4 regions of the Streptomyces sp. NPDC058650 genome follow, and region 3 is predicted to be linked to each of the others. Evidence: riboswitches for the same ligand, from Rfam matches in the RefSeq annotation. Region 3 holds a riboswitch; each other region holds the start of a gene.
What was found. Region 3 has a riboswitch for cyclic di-AMP ahead of ACFWWU_RS14825 (transglycosylase SLT domain-containing protein). Riboswitches for the same ligand answer to the same signal wherever they lie in the genome.
Positions count from the first base shown of each region.

Region 1: linked by a shared signal. The riboswitch ahead of ACFWWU_RS23295 (M23 family metallopeptidase) and the one ahead of ACFWWU_RS14825 (transglycosylase SLT domain-containing protein) in region 3 are both predicted to bind cyclic di-AMP.
Region 2: linked by a shared signal. The riboswitch ahead of ACFWWU_RS19705 (peptidoglycan DD-metalloendopeptidase family protein) and the one ahead of ACFWWU_RS14825 (transglycosylase SLT domain-containing protein) in region 3 are both predicted to bind cyclic di-AMP.
Region 4: linked by a shared signal. The riboswitch ahead of ACFWWU_RS27640 (transglycosylase family protein) and the one ahead of ACFWWU_RS14825 (transglycosylase SLT domain-containing protein) in region 3 are both predicted to bind cyclic di-AMP.

Region 1 covers NZ_JBHXRL010000013.1:123,343-126,608, forward strand. Annotated here, with positions in the region: gene ACFWWU_RS23290 (M16 family metallopeptidase) at 1-1,110, shown strand, start outside; cyclic di-AMP (ydaO/yuaA leader) riboswitch at 1,312-1,475, shown strand; gene ACFWWU_RS23295 (M23 family metallopeptidase) at 1,488-2,270, shown strand; gene ACFWWU_RS23300 (GntR family transcriptional regulator) at 2,466-3,149, shown strand.
Region 2 covers NZ_JBHXRL010000010.1:83,891-87,156, forward strand. Annotated here, with positions in the region: gene ACFWWU_RS19695 (DUF6126 family protein) at 13-168, shown strand; gene ACFWWU_RS19700 (tyrosine-protein phosphatase) at 188-1,009, opposite strand; cyclic di-AMP (ydaO/yuaA leader) riboswitch at 1,403-1,559, shown strand; gene ACFWWU_RS19705 (peptidoglycan DD-metalloendopeptidase family protein) at 1,564-2,604, shown strand; gene ACFWWU_RS19710 (SGNH/GDSL hydrolase family protein) at 2,754-3,266, shown strand, end outside.
Region 3 covers NZ_JBHXRL010000007.1:140,067-143,332, reverse strand. Annotated here, with positions in the region: gene ACFWWU_RS14830 (alpha/beta family hydrolase) at 1-867, shown strand, start outside; gene ACFWWU_RS14825 (transglycosylase SLT domain-containing protein) at 861-1,742, opposite strand; cyclic di-AMP (ydaO/yuaA leader) riboswitch at 1,748-1,932, opposite strand; gene ACFWWU_RS14820 (hypothetical protein) at 2,301-2,921, shown strand; gene ACFWWU_RS14815 (phosphocholine-specific phospholipase C) at 2,970-3,266, opposite strand, start outside.
Region 4 covers NZ_JBHXRL010000018.1:118,137-121,402, reverse strand. Annotated here, with positions in the region: gene eno (phosphopyruvate hydratase) at 1-813, opposite strand, end outside; gene ACFWWU_RS27640 (transglycosylase family protein) at 1,145-1,906, opposite strand; cyclic di-AMP (ydaO/yuaA leader) riboswitch at 1,910-2,123, opposite strand; gene ACFWWU_RS27635 (transglycosylase family protein) at 2,338-3,266, opposite strand, start outside.

The sequences.
Region 1 (3,266 bases), on a different contig from region 3:
GAGCGCTGTGGTGCGACGCTCGACGCCCACGCCGACCACCCCGGCGTGCGGGTCTCCCTCGAGGTGCCCGTCTCCCGGCTGCCCAAGGCGCTCGGGCTGCTCTCCGAGGCGCTGATCGCCCCGGCGTTCCTGGACACCGAGATCGAGCGCCTCGTGCACAACCGCCTCGACGAGATCCCGCACGAGACGGCCAACCCGGCCCGCCGCGCCGCCAAGCAGCTCTCCAAGGAGCTGTTCCCGGCCGAGGCCCGGATGTCCCGGCCGCGCCAGGGCACCGAGGAGACCGTCCAGGCGATCGACGCCGCCGCGGTCCGCGCCTTCTACGAGGCGTACGTCCGGCCCGCCACGGCCACGGCGGTGGTCGTCGGCGACCTGACCGGCGTCGACCTGGACAAGGTCCTCGCCGAGACGCTGGGCGCCTGGACCGGCGAGCCGGCCGAGCCGCTCCCGATGCCGCCGATCACCGCGGACGACACCGGACGGGTCGTCATCGTGGACCGTCCCGGCGCCGTCCAGACCCAGTTGCTGATCGGCCGGATCGGTGCCGACCGGCACGACAGCGTCTGGGCCGCCCAGGTCCTCGGCACGTACTGCCTCGGCGGGACGCTGACCTCGCGGCTCGACCGGGTCCTGCGCGAGGAGAAGGGCTACACGTACGGCGTGCGGGCCTTCGGGCAGGTGCTCCGCTCCGACGCCGAGGGGAACGGCGCCTCGATGCTCGCCATCAGCGGCTCGGTCGACACCCCCAACACCGGCCCGGCACTTGACGACCTGTGGAAGGTGCTGCGGACCCTCGCGGCGGAGGGCCTCACGGACGCCGAGCGCGAGACGGCCGTGCAGAACCTGGTGGGGGTGGCGCCCCTCAAGTACGAGACGGCCGCCTCGGTCGCCGGGACGCTCGCCGACCAGGTCGAGCAGCACCTCCCGGACGACTACCAGGCCCAGTTGTACGCGCGTCTCGCCGAGACGGGCACGGTCGAGGCGACCGCGGCCGTGGTCAACGCCTTCCCCGTGGACCGGCTCGTGACCGTGCTCGTGGGCGACGCGGCGCAGATCGCGGAGCCGGTGCGCGCGCTCGGCATCGGTGAAGTCACCGTGGTGACCGGCTGATCGCACCCGCCGACCCGGCGACGGAAGGCCTCGACGTCATGATTTCGTCGAGGCCTTCCGCTTTGCCCGAATTGAGGGCAAGGGTGGCTGTCTGCCCTGTGGCATGTCTTACAAACGGGCCTGTCTGTTTGGTGATCGACAGACGATCCCATAGCGTCGGTGCGGCTGTTCGTCAGGTGCACGTGCCGCATTCGCGGCAACGGACAGTCATCGCCGAGTCCCCGTCAGGCGCGAGCCTGGGGAGCCGGGGACCCACACAGTCCCTGGGGTGAATCGGGCGCCTTCGTCACGTACGGAGGGGCTCGTAGGAGACCTTCCTGCTCCGAACCCGTCAGCTAACCCGGTAGGCGAGAAGGAAGGAAAGGATCAGCCCCTACATGGCGTTCACCCGTGCCACCGGGAAGCATCGTGGTCCGAGCCGGATGGCGCGCCGCAGCGTGGGCATCGCCGGCGTAGCGACGCTCGCCACCACCGGCGTCATCGGAACCTTCGCCTCCCCGGCGCTCGCCGCCGACACGGACAACCGCTCCGCCGAGGACACCGGCCTCACGCAGGTGATCACCGAGGACTCGCTCGCGGACCGGATCGACGCCCAGGCCGCCGCCCAGGAGCAGGAGGCCTTCGAGGCCATCGTCAAGGCGAAGGCCCAGGCAGAGGCCCGCGCCGAGGCGAAGCGCAAGGCGGAGGCCCGCGCCAAGGAGGTCCGCGAGGAGCGCGAGCGCGCCGCCCGCGAGGCCGAGCGCCGGCGACTCGACTCCTTCCAGCTCCCCGTGGGCGGCTCGTACGTGACCACCGGCTACAAGACCGGTGGCTCGCTCTGGTCCTCCGGCAGCCACTCCGGCATCGACTTCCACGCCTCCTACGGCAGCTCGGTCGTCTCCGTCGGCTCCGGCACCGTCGTCGAGGCCGGCTGGGGCGGGGCGTACGGCAACAACATCGTCATCCAGATGAACGACGGCACGTACACCCAGTACGGTCACCTCTCGTCCATCGGGGTCTACGTCGGCCAGACCGTCGAGCCGGGCCAGCAGATAGGCATCTCGGGCTCGTCCGGCAACTCGACCGGCCCGCACCTCCACTTCGAGGCGCGGACGGGCTCCGACTACGGCTCGGACCTGAACCCCATCTCCTACCTCCGCGCCCGCGGCGTCAGCCTCTGACGTCACGCGGATCGCGTCGCAAAAGCCCCGGCTCGTACTGAGCCGGGGCTTTTCGCTGACCGAAACATATGGCTGGATTCCATGGGGGCATCGGAAATTCCGGCCTGCTGCAATAGAGTCGCGGAACAGACGCAGAACGGACGCGGAACAGGCGTCGCTCGAATTGTCTCTCGCGGACCAAGGCGGAGGTCGGACATGCGCGTACCCGCGCAATCGGTATGCACGGCGATCCGGGACGACATCGTCTCCGGCGTCTTCGAGCGGGGCGGGCGGCTGACCGAGGAGCAGCTCGCGCGCCGCTACGGGGTCTCCCGTGTCCCGGTCCGCGAGGCCCTGCGCACCCTGGAGTCCGAGGGCTTCGTCGTCACCCGCCGCCACGCCGGCGCCCATGTCGCCGAGCCCACCGAGCAGGAGGCGGCCGATCTGCTCGACATGCGGGCCCTGCTCGAACCGCTGGGCGCCGCCCGCGCCGCGCAGCGGCGTACCGAGGCGCACCTGAAGGTCCTGCGCGGCCTGGTCAGGCTGGGGCAGGAGCGGGCCAGACGCGGCCAGGGCGAGGATCTGCGCTCGCTCGGGGGCTGGTTCCACGAGACGCTGGCGCAGGCCTCCGGCAGCCCGGCCCTGACCGCGCTGCTCACCCAGCTGCGGCACAAGATCGCCTGGATGTACGCGGTCGACCACCCCGCCCACCCTGTGGAGGCCTGGTCCGAGCACGGCGCCATCGTGGACGCCGTCGCGCGTGGCGACGCCGAGCGGGCCAGGGCGCTGACGGCGCTGCACGCGGAGCGCTCGCTGGGTCTGTACCGGCTCAAAAGGCCGGAGCGCGGCCGTGTGAGGGTTTCGCAACATGCCGTCAACACGGCGAGCGGCCGGAATTAACGCGCGCACCGTATACAAAGAATAGGAATTCGACGGAGCTTATTCGTGCTGCCCGGAAACACCGGCTCCGGAAAAGCGAAAACCGCGACCACCGGAATTCCGGAGGTCGCGGTTTCG
Region 2 (3,266 bases), on a different contig from region 3:
AAAAGGACCGAGATGTCCGAGAAGTCACGACCTGTCACCGGCGAGGAGCGCGGGGAAGGCAAGTTCCCCAAGGGCCTGGTCCTCCGCCTCTTCGCGTACCTGATCGCCGGGCACCTCTTCGCCGGCTTCCTCTACCTGCTCTTCATGCTCGGCGGGCAGAACCAGTAGAGCGGCGCTCCGGGCGGGCTCACGCCTCCGTGAGGAAGCGCTCCCGCAGCCGCTCGCGGGTCTCGGGGGCCAGCTTCAGCCCCTCCGTGAGGTAGGTCTCCACCGAGCCCCACGTCGCCTCGATCGTCTCGAAGGCGCCCCGCAGGTACTCCAGCCGCGCGTCGAAGAGCGGGCTCAGCAGCTCCATCACCTCGGGCGACATCGCGTCCGCGGCGGTGGAGCTGCGGCGCACCTTGTAGCGGCGGTGCGGGTCGTTCGACTTCACGTAGTCCGCCTCGATCGCCTCGCGCTCGACGTCGAGGGCGAGCAGCGTGATCGCGATGGAGAGTCCGGCGCGGTCCTTGCCCGCCGCGCAGTGCATCAGCGCCGGGACGCTCTCCTCGGCCATGGAGTGCAGGATCCTGCTGTGCTCCGGAGTCCGCTCGATCACCATCTTCCGGTACGAGTCGGACATTCGGGCCGCCGCCTTGCCGTCGCCCAGGATGTCCCGCAGCTGCTCGACGTCGCCGTCGCGTACCAGCTTCCAGAACTCCTTGCCGTCGGCCGGGTCGTTGAGGGGTATGTTCACGTTCCGCACGCCGGGGAGCTCGACGTCCGCGCCCTCGACCTTGCGGTCGGCCTCGTTGCGGAAGTCGAAGACGGTGTGCAGGCCCAGCGAGGCGAGGAAGGCGGCGTCGGTCTCGGTGGCGTGGGCGAGGTGGCCGCTGCGGAAGAGGCGTCCGGGTCGCACGGCGCGCCCGTCCGTCGTCGGCAGGCCGCCCACGTCCCGGAAGTTGCGGACCTCGGCCAGCTCGGGTTCGTTCGCTTCGGTGGGCGGGACCTGCGGCAGCTGCTGCGTCACGGATGCTCCTGGGGGTCGTCGTTCGGGTGCCCGATGCGAGATCGGTCCCTAGGACAATCATCCAGGTGAGAGGGGGTCGGCGCACCCCCCGGGACGGGAATGGGGGATCTGTCCGAAATGGGGTGTTAAGTGGAACGCGCCCTGTTTACAGGCGAGATGGGCGGTGCCGCGTGAGCAGGGTCATAGAAGTGACGGATCGTGGCCGAAGGCCCCAAGCAATTGCCGTACGCAAAAGGGAAATCGAAGGACCGTCATCGACGGAGGGTGACCGGAATTCCGTCCGGAACGCGGCCCGGGTAATGCCGGCGCAAATCTGTGGCTTGTTCGCTCCGACCCCGCTCGTCTAGCGTCACCGTCAATCCGGTCGGACCGCCGAATCCTGCCACCGTCCGGAATCCGCACTCATCCCATGCGTGGCAGGAGCGGGGGACCCAGGAAGTACGCCGGTCCCGCGACAACAGGACGGCTCGGGGTGAAGCCGCGTGAGAACGCGGCCGGGCATCTCCAGTCCGAACCCGACAGCTCACCTCGTAGGCGCCGGAGAGGAATTCGCCATGCCCGCGAAGGGTAAGCACCGCCGTCCCAAGATCAATTCCATCACGCGTGGGTTCGTCGTCGCCAGTACGGGAGGCGCCGTCGTCGCGCTTCCGCTCCTCGGCGCCACCGGAGCCCACGCCGCCGAGCAGGCCGCCGTCCCCGCCCAGGCCGTCGCCGCCGCCGCTCAGGTGAAGGCGCCCGCCGCCCTCCAGGCCGCGCCCGCCGCCGCCGCGAAGGCCGCGCCGAAGACGTACTCCGTCGTCAGCGGCGACTACCTGTCCAAGATCGCCACCGAGTACCGGCTCGCCGGCGGCTGGCAGAAGCTCTACGCGGACAACCGCCAGGTCGTCGGCGAGAACCCCTCGCTGATCCTGCCCGGCATGAAGCTCACCCTCGGCGCCAAGAACACCGCCGCCGCTGCTCCGAAGAGCGCCGCGCCCAAGGCTGCCGCCCCGAAGGCGGCTCCGAAGGCCGCTCCGAAGGCCGCCGAGAAGGCCGCCCCCAAGAGCACCCAGACCTCCGAGAAGAACGGCGACACCTCGCGCGCCTCGCGCAGCAGCCAGCGCTCCGCCGCCCCGGCCGCCGCCTCCGCCGAGTCCTCCTCGTCGCAGTCGTCGCGGACCTCGCAGTCGTCGGGGGCCTCGACCTCCGCGTCCGGCTGGGTCGCCCCCGTCGACGCCGGCTTCTCCACCCCGTACCGCGCCTCCGGCTCCATGTGGTCCTCCGGCTACCACACCGGTGTCGACTTCACCGCCTCCTCCGGCACCACCGTCCGCGCCGTCGGCGCCGGCACGGTCGTCTCCGCCGGCTGGAGCGGCGCCTACGGCAACGAGGTCGTCATCCAGCACGCGGACGGCAACTACTCGCAGTACGCGCACCTCTCCTCCCTCTCCGTCTCGTCCGGCCAGACCGTCACCGGCGGCCAGCAGATCGGCCTGTCCGGCTCGACCGGCAACTCCACCGGCCCGCACCTGCACTTCGAGATCCGCACCTCGCCGAGCTACGGCTCCGACGTCGACCCGCTGGCCTACCTGCGCCAGCACGGCGTCTCCATCTGACACGGACGCTTCCTGACGGCCCGGCACGTGTGTGCCGGGCCGTCGGCGTATTCCGGCTTGGGAGAATCTTTATCGGTGGCATATGTCACCAGGCGTCAACCCCTCCTTACGGTCGCGTAGGTCACACCGAAAGGGAAGGATGTGCTCCCGTGGCAGACGATTCGAGATCAAGAGACAAGAACGCATTCGGGTCGTACGCGGCGATCGGTGACAGCTTCACCGAGGGCGTCGGAGACCCCGGACCCGACGGGACGTACGTCGGCTGGGCGGACCGCTTCGCGGTCCTGCTCGCCGACCAGCTGCCGGAGCACGACGACTTCCGCTACGCCAACCTGGCCGTACGCGGGCGCCTGCTCGACCAGATCGTGGCGGAACAAGTCCCCCGGGCGAAGGAACTCGCCCCCGACCTGGTGACCTTCTGTGCCGGCGGCAACGACATCATCCGGCCCGGCACCGACCCCGACGACGTGGCCGAGCGCTTCGAGCGGGCCGTCGCGGACCTGACCTCCGCCGTCGGCACCGTCATGGTGACCACCGGCTTCGACACCCGTGACATCCCCGTGCTCCGGCACCTGCGCGGGAAGATCGCCACCTACACCGCCCACGTCCGGTCCATCGCGGACCGCTACGACTGCCCGGTCCTCGACCTGTGGTCCCTCAAG
Region 3 (3,266 bases):
GCCTGCCGGGTGGTCCGTGCCAAAGGTGCCGCGCGGATCGTGCTCGCGGTGCCGGTCGCGCCGCACGGCTGGACCGCCCGCCTCGGGGGCGAGGCCGACGAGACCGTAAGCGTTCGCGAGCCCGACTTCTTCTACGCGATCGGCCAGTTCTACCGCGACTTCTCGCAGACGTCCGACGCGGAGGTGCTCGACTGCCTCGCCCGCAGCCGGGCCGCGCGCGACCCCGTCGTCCGGGACACGGACGTCCGGATCCCGGCGACCGGTGCCACCCTCGCCGGACGGCTCGCCGTCCCCGACGGGGCGACCGGCATCGTCCTCTTCGCCCATGGAAGCGGCAGCAGCCGGCACAGCCCGCGGAACCGCGCGGTCGCGGCGGCCCTGAACCGGGCCGGTCTCGGCACGCTGCTGTTCGACCTGCTCACCGAGGCCGAGGCGACCGACCGGGCCCACGTCTTCGACACCCCGCTGCTCGCCGGACGGCTCGCGAGCGCCACGGACTGGCTGGCCGGGCACCCCGAGGGCGGCGATCTGCCGCTCGGCTACTTCGGGGCGAGCACGGGTGCGGCCGCCGCGCTGTGGGCGGCGGCCGATCCCGGTTCCGGCGTCGCCGCCGTCGTCTCACGCGGTGGCCGGCCCGACCTGGCGGGCGAGCACCTGGGCCGGGTGCGCGCCCCGACCCTCCTGGTGGTGGGCGGCCGGGACGCGCTGGTGCTGGACCTCAACAGACGCGCCCAGGCCCTGCTGCGCTGCGAGAACCGGCTGACCGTCGTCCCCGGCGCCACTCACCTCTTCGAGGAGCCGGGTGCCCTGGAGGAGGTGGCGGAGCTCGCCACGGACTGGTTCGCCGAGTGGTTCCGGCGTCAGTAGGCCCCGTTGACGTTGTCGATGGAGCCGTAGCGGTCGGCCGCGTAGTTGCAGGCGGCCGTGATGTTGGCGACCGGGTCGAACAGGTCCGTGGACGTGCCCGGCACGTGGTAGGCGTCGAAGGTCGGCTGGATGACCTGGAGCAGACCCTTCGAGGGGGTGCCGGCCACGGCGTTCGAGTCCCAGAGGTTGATGGCCCGGGGGTTGCCGGAGGACTCGCGCATGACGTTGCGGAGGATTCCGTCGTACGAACCGGGGATGCCGCGCTGGGCCATGATGTCCAGCGACTCGCGGATCCAGCCGTCGAGGTTGTCGGCGTACTGGGTGGCGGCGGCCGGGGCGGCCTTGACGGCGGGCGCGGCGGCGGGCGCCGCCTGCGCGGCGGAGGCACCCGAGGCGGGGGCCGGAGCCGCTGCACGGCGCTGGGAGCGGCTCGCCCGCTCAGTGGTCGTGGAGCTCTTCTTCTGTGCGGTCGCGGCCGCCGGGGCGGGCTTCGCGGAATCCCGACGAATCGTCAGTTCGAGACCGGGGTGAATGAGTGACGGATTGTCACCCACGACGGATTTGTTGGCCTGGTATATCGACTTCCAGCCGCCCTGAATTCCCTTCTTCTGGGCGATCAGGGAAAGCGAGTCACCACTCACGACGGTGTACGTGCGCGCGGCGGCGGGGGCCGAGGGAGCGGCGGCCGGAGCGGTGGCGGGCTGCGCCGCGAAGGACTGCGCGGCGATCTTGGGTGCGGCCGAAACGGTCTCGGCGCCGGCCGTCGCGGGGACGACCAGCGGCAGGGCCAGCGCGGCCCCGCCCGTGCCGGCGAGTGCGAGGCCGCGGGAGACGGTGCGGCGTCGGGGGCGGCGGTGCTTACCGTGTGCAGGCATGACGGATTTCCTCTCCGGCGCCTGCGGGGTGAGCTGTCGGGTTCGGACGGGAGATGTCCGGCCGCGCGCACGCGGCTGCACCCCGAGCCGTTCCGGATTCCGGACCGGCGAATTCGTGGGTCCCCCGCTCCTGCCGTCGGGTGAAAGGGAGGTGTTTTCGGGCGGCGGCAGGATTAGGCGTTCCGCTCGAATGGGGGTGACCGTAGGCCAGCATTGCGGCGGATAACAAGAGGAGCCGAACGTTCGCAGCCGGAATTGGATCTCCGAATTCAAGGAATTCAAGATCGACCGCACTCGGGATCCGATGAACTTCCGTGCGCGGTAAGGCCTGCGGGTGTACGGGTCCCTGGCGGGGGCGAGAGAAAGTGAACCGCATCACCAGGAGGGTAATGTCCGAATATGCGATGTAATTCCGTTGGTGAGTAAATGAGCGGAAATTACCCGGGCTGGGCTGTTCGCCCGCACCGGGCGTGAGGGGCACGCCCGGTGCGGGCAAAAGTCGCAAACCAGACATTCTTCTTGAAAGATGGAGTCCCCCCCGACCCAGGAGCCTCCCGGATGCCGACCTCCATCGCCCCGCTCAGCCCGGACGGACTCGACCGCGAGGCGGCCGCTCTCTTCGAGAGCGCCACCTGGCAGCGGATCGTCACCGACTGGACCGCCCCCGCTCGACCGGCCCCCGCGCCGGAGCCGACGCCCGAGCCCGCCGACTGGCGGTCCCTCCTCACCGTGTCCGTGGACCGGCTCGTGGCCGACGCGCTCGACGCGCTCCCGCCGCCGCCCCCCGCCGAACGCACGCTGCCCGGCCGCATCGGGGCCGTACTCCCGGACCGACTGCACGCCTGGCGCCGGATCGGCCGCCCCGAGCTGCGCCCCTCGGTCCACCTCGGCTACGCGCGGCTGGTGCTCACGGAGTGGGGCTGGCAGAACGCCCCGTACAAGCTGCGCGACGCACGGGGAGCGCGCTGCGTCTGCGGCGCGCTCCTCGCCGCCCACCGCCTCGGCTACGGCGGTGTGGACACCATGAACGAGGCGGCCGCCTGGATCATGACCGAGCTCCGCTCTCAGGGATGGGGCGAGCTGATCGGTCCGTGGAACCGGGCCCCCGGCCGTACGGCCGCCGAGGCGGTGGGCCTCCTCGACGCGACGATCCGACGCGCCGCGCACGCCGGCCGGTGAGGCCGGCGGGTGAGGTCGGCGGGTGACGCCGGCCGGTGTGCGAAGGGTTCAGCCGGTGACGCTCGGGGCTCCGGTCTCGATGTGGCCGGTGTACCGGCGTGACCAGGTCCCGTCGATGTCGGCGACGATCGTGAAGTCGTACCAGCCGCCGCTGTAGGCCACCGCGTTGAAGAAGTCCTCGCGGTCGGAGTTCGCCGGGACCGTGTAGGTCCACGGTCCGTCCGTGCGGTAGGCGTTCGAACGGATCGTGAACGTCACCGGTCCCGCCGAGGTGTTGGTCATCCTGAACCACAGGGCGGTCCGGCCCGTCCCCGCCTCCGGCGCGAACCGGGCCGCGACCTCCAC
Region 4 (3,266 bases), on a different contig from region 3:
GTACTCGGTCATCTCGGCGGCCGAGCGGGACTTGCCCTCGAACTCGTACGTGCCGTCCTTGTAGAACTCGGACGCGGCGACGTCGAGCGCGAGCGCGACGTCGGTGCCCGGGGTGTAGCCGGCCTCCTTGATGGCCTCGATGATGAGGTCCAGGGCGGCGCGGTTCGACTCCAGGTTCGGGGCGAAGCCGCCCTCGTCGCCGAGGCCGGTGGAGAGGCCCTTGCGCTTCAGCACGCCCTTGAGGGTGTGGTAGATCTCCGCACCCCAGCGAAGGGCCTCGGAGAAGGACTCCGCGCCGATCGGGGCGATCATGAACTCCTGGATGTCCACGTTGGAGTCGGCGTGCGACCCACCGTTGAGGATGTTCATCATCGGAACGGGCAGCAGGTGCGCGTTCGGGCCGCCGAGGTAGCGGAAGAGCGGGAGGTCCGAGGCCTCGGACGCGGCGTGCGCGACGGCGAGGGAGACGCCGAGGATGGCGTTGGCGCCGAGCGAGCCCTTGTTCTCGGTGGCGTCGAGGTCGAACATGGCCTGGTCGATCAGGCGCTGCTCGGTGGCGTCGTAGCCGACGAGCTCCGGGCCGATCTGCTCGATGACGGCGAGGACGGCCTTCTCGACACCCTTGCCCATGTAGCGGTTCGGGTCACCGTCGCGAAGCTCGATGGCCTCGAACGCGCCGGTGGACGCACCGGACGGAACAGCAGCACGACCGGTGCTGCCGTCGTCGAGGCCGACCTCGACCTCGACCGTGGGGTTACCTCGGGAGTCCAGGATTTCCCGGGCTACGACGACGTCGATGGACGGCACGAGCATCTCCTTTTTGGGATGTGACGCTGGATGTGACGCATGGCCGGTGCAGGGTCGCTTGGCCTTGCGCCAAGAGCCTAACCGGCTCCGGGGCTCCGGTCGGCCGTGCGCCCGCCCCCTGGGACGAAAAAGGACCCAAGGGCATGCATCTCGGGACGAAGGGCCCCAGATCTACTGAGCGGTAACCGTCGGGTCGCCCCGAAGGGGCGCTTCGGAACCCCGGACACACGGAACCCCGGTCCGGCGCGCACGGGGGAGAGTGCGCCGGACCGGGGTGGTCACCGCGGGAGGGTCGTCGGGGTCGGGCGAGCCGCCGGACTCACCCGAGCCGCCGGGCTCACTTGAGGTGGAGCTGCTGGCCCACGTAGATGAGGTCGGCGTTGTCGACGACGTCCTCGTTCAGCTCGAAGAGCTCGGCCCAGCCGCCCTTGACGCCGTGCGCCTCGGCGATCTTGCTGAGGGTGTCGCCGGCGACGACCTTGTACTCGCCGTCACCCTTCTTGACCACCTTGCCGGTCGGGGTGGTGACCGTCTTCTTGGCGGCGGCCTTCGGCGCGGCCTGCTGCTGCGTGGCCTGCTTCGGGGCCTGGCGCTGCTCGCTGCGGGTGGTCGGCTGCTCGGTCGAGCGCTGCTGCGAGGGCTGGGTGCTGCGCTGCGGCTGCTGGGTCTCCTGCTTCGGCGCGGCCTGCTGCTGCGGCGCGCTCTCTGCGGAGCCACCGTCGTACGAGGCGCCGGAGAGGCCCACGCCACAGGACGGCCAGGCGCCCTTGCCCTGGCCCGCGAGGACCTTCTCGGCGATGGCGATCTGCTGGGACTTCGACGCCTGGTTGGCGGTCGAGGCGTAGGCGGTGCCGCCGTACGCGGCCCAGGTGGAGGCGGAGAACTGCAGGCCGCCGTAGTACCCGTTGCCGGTGTTGATGGACCAGTTGCCGCCGGACTCGCACTGGGCGACGCGGTCCCACTCGGAGGACGTGGCGGCCGAGGCGGTGCCCGCGGTCATCAGCGGGGCGGCGACGGCGACACCGGTGACACCGACGAGCGTGACGACCTGGGTGGCCTTGGAGGGACGACGGTGTTTGCCCTTGCCGGAAAACAGCATGGAGATTCTCCTCACCGACGCCTACGAGGTGAGCTGTCGGGTTCGGACCAATGAGTTGTCCGGCCGCGTGTCCTAGCACGCGACTTAACCCCTAGCCGATCGTCGGCCGTCTGTCTCAACGGCCGGGGTCGGCACTTACCTTGGGTCCCCCGCTCCTGCCTACGGCGCTTACGCGACGTTCCCATCGGCCGACGGCAGGATTCGGCGTTTCGGTCGACGGGGCCCGCGGTGGCGAGCGGTTACGACCGTAGACACAGACCCACCGGAAGTTCAAAGAGGCGTATTGCGGAAATATCGCCCCTACTTGCCCTTCGATGGAGGGCGTTTGCGCAGGTGGGAGGTGACGGGGGCAAAGTTCGCGGACGTGACACGCCAGTTGAGGCGAAGAGACCCATGTCTCACTTGCCCAGAACCGGACATATGACCCGGAACTACTCCGCCTTCTCTTCCGAACCGATCGTCAGGTCGAGGCTCTGACCAGGGACGATGAGGTCCGGATCGATGCCCACGGTCCCGCGGTTGGCGTCATAGAGGGCGTTCCACCCTCCGGGGAGTTCGTTCTCCTGTGCAATCTCGGACAGATTGTCGCCGGGCCGCACGGTGTAGGCATCCGAAGTGTCCTGACTGTCCGTTGCGTCCGAATTCTTCGCCTCGTCAGTGACCGGCAGGACGGTAGGACTTTCCGCCAGGTTGTCCGTCGATGAAGCATGTCTGCCGGATTCGACGGAGGTGTCCGTCTTGCCGGTTTCCTCCGGGGCTGCCCCGCCCCGGTGCTTGCCGGTGCCGGGAGTGGCCGACGAGGCGTCACCCTTCGGCACCTCGGGCGATACGGGCGATACGGGCGTCAGGGACGCGTCGGGCGCCGCGGGGGTGGTCGAGGTGCCCGGCGCGGTCGAGGTGCCCGGCGCGGTCGAGGTGCCCGGCGTGGTCGCCGTACCCGGCGCGGCCGGAGTGGTGGCCGCCGTCGCCGGCGCGGTCGGACTGACCGGCGCGGTGGGGCTGACGGGGGCGGTGGGGCTGACGGGCGTGGTGGGCGCGGCGGGGGCCTTCGACGCGGTACGGGGCGGCTCGGCGCCCTCGGTGGCGGGGCCGGACTCCTCCGCGGACTTCTCGGCAGCGGCGGTCTCCGAGGGCGTGACCGGGACGCCCGCGGTCCGGTTCGACTCCGCGACGGGTCCCGTGGGCGTCTTCGTGGCGGCGGTGGGCCCGGGGTTGACCCCGGTGACCTTGCCGTCGTTCGTCAGACCGGCGATGGGCGCGCAGGTGGCCCAGTCGGTGCCGCCGGCGGCGAGCGCCTTGTCGGCGATCGCGATCTGCTGGGCGCGGCTGGCCAGGTCGGGGCTGGGGGCGTACGCGAGGC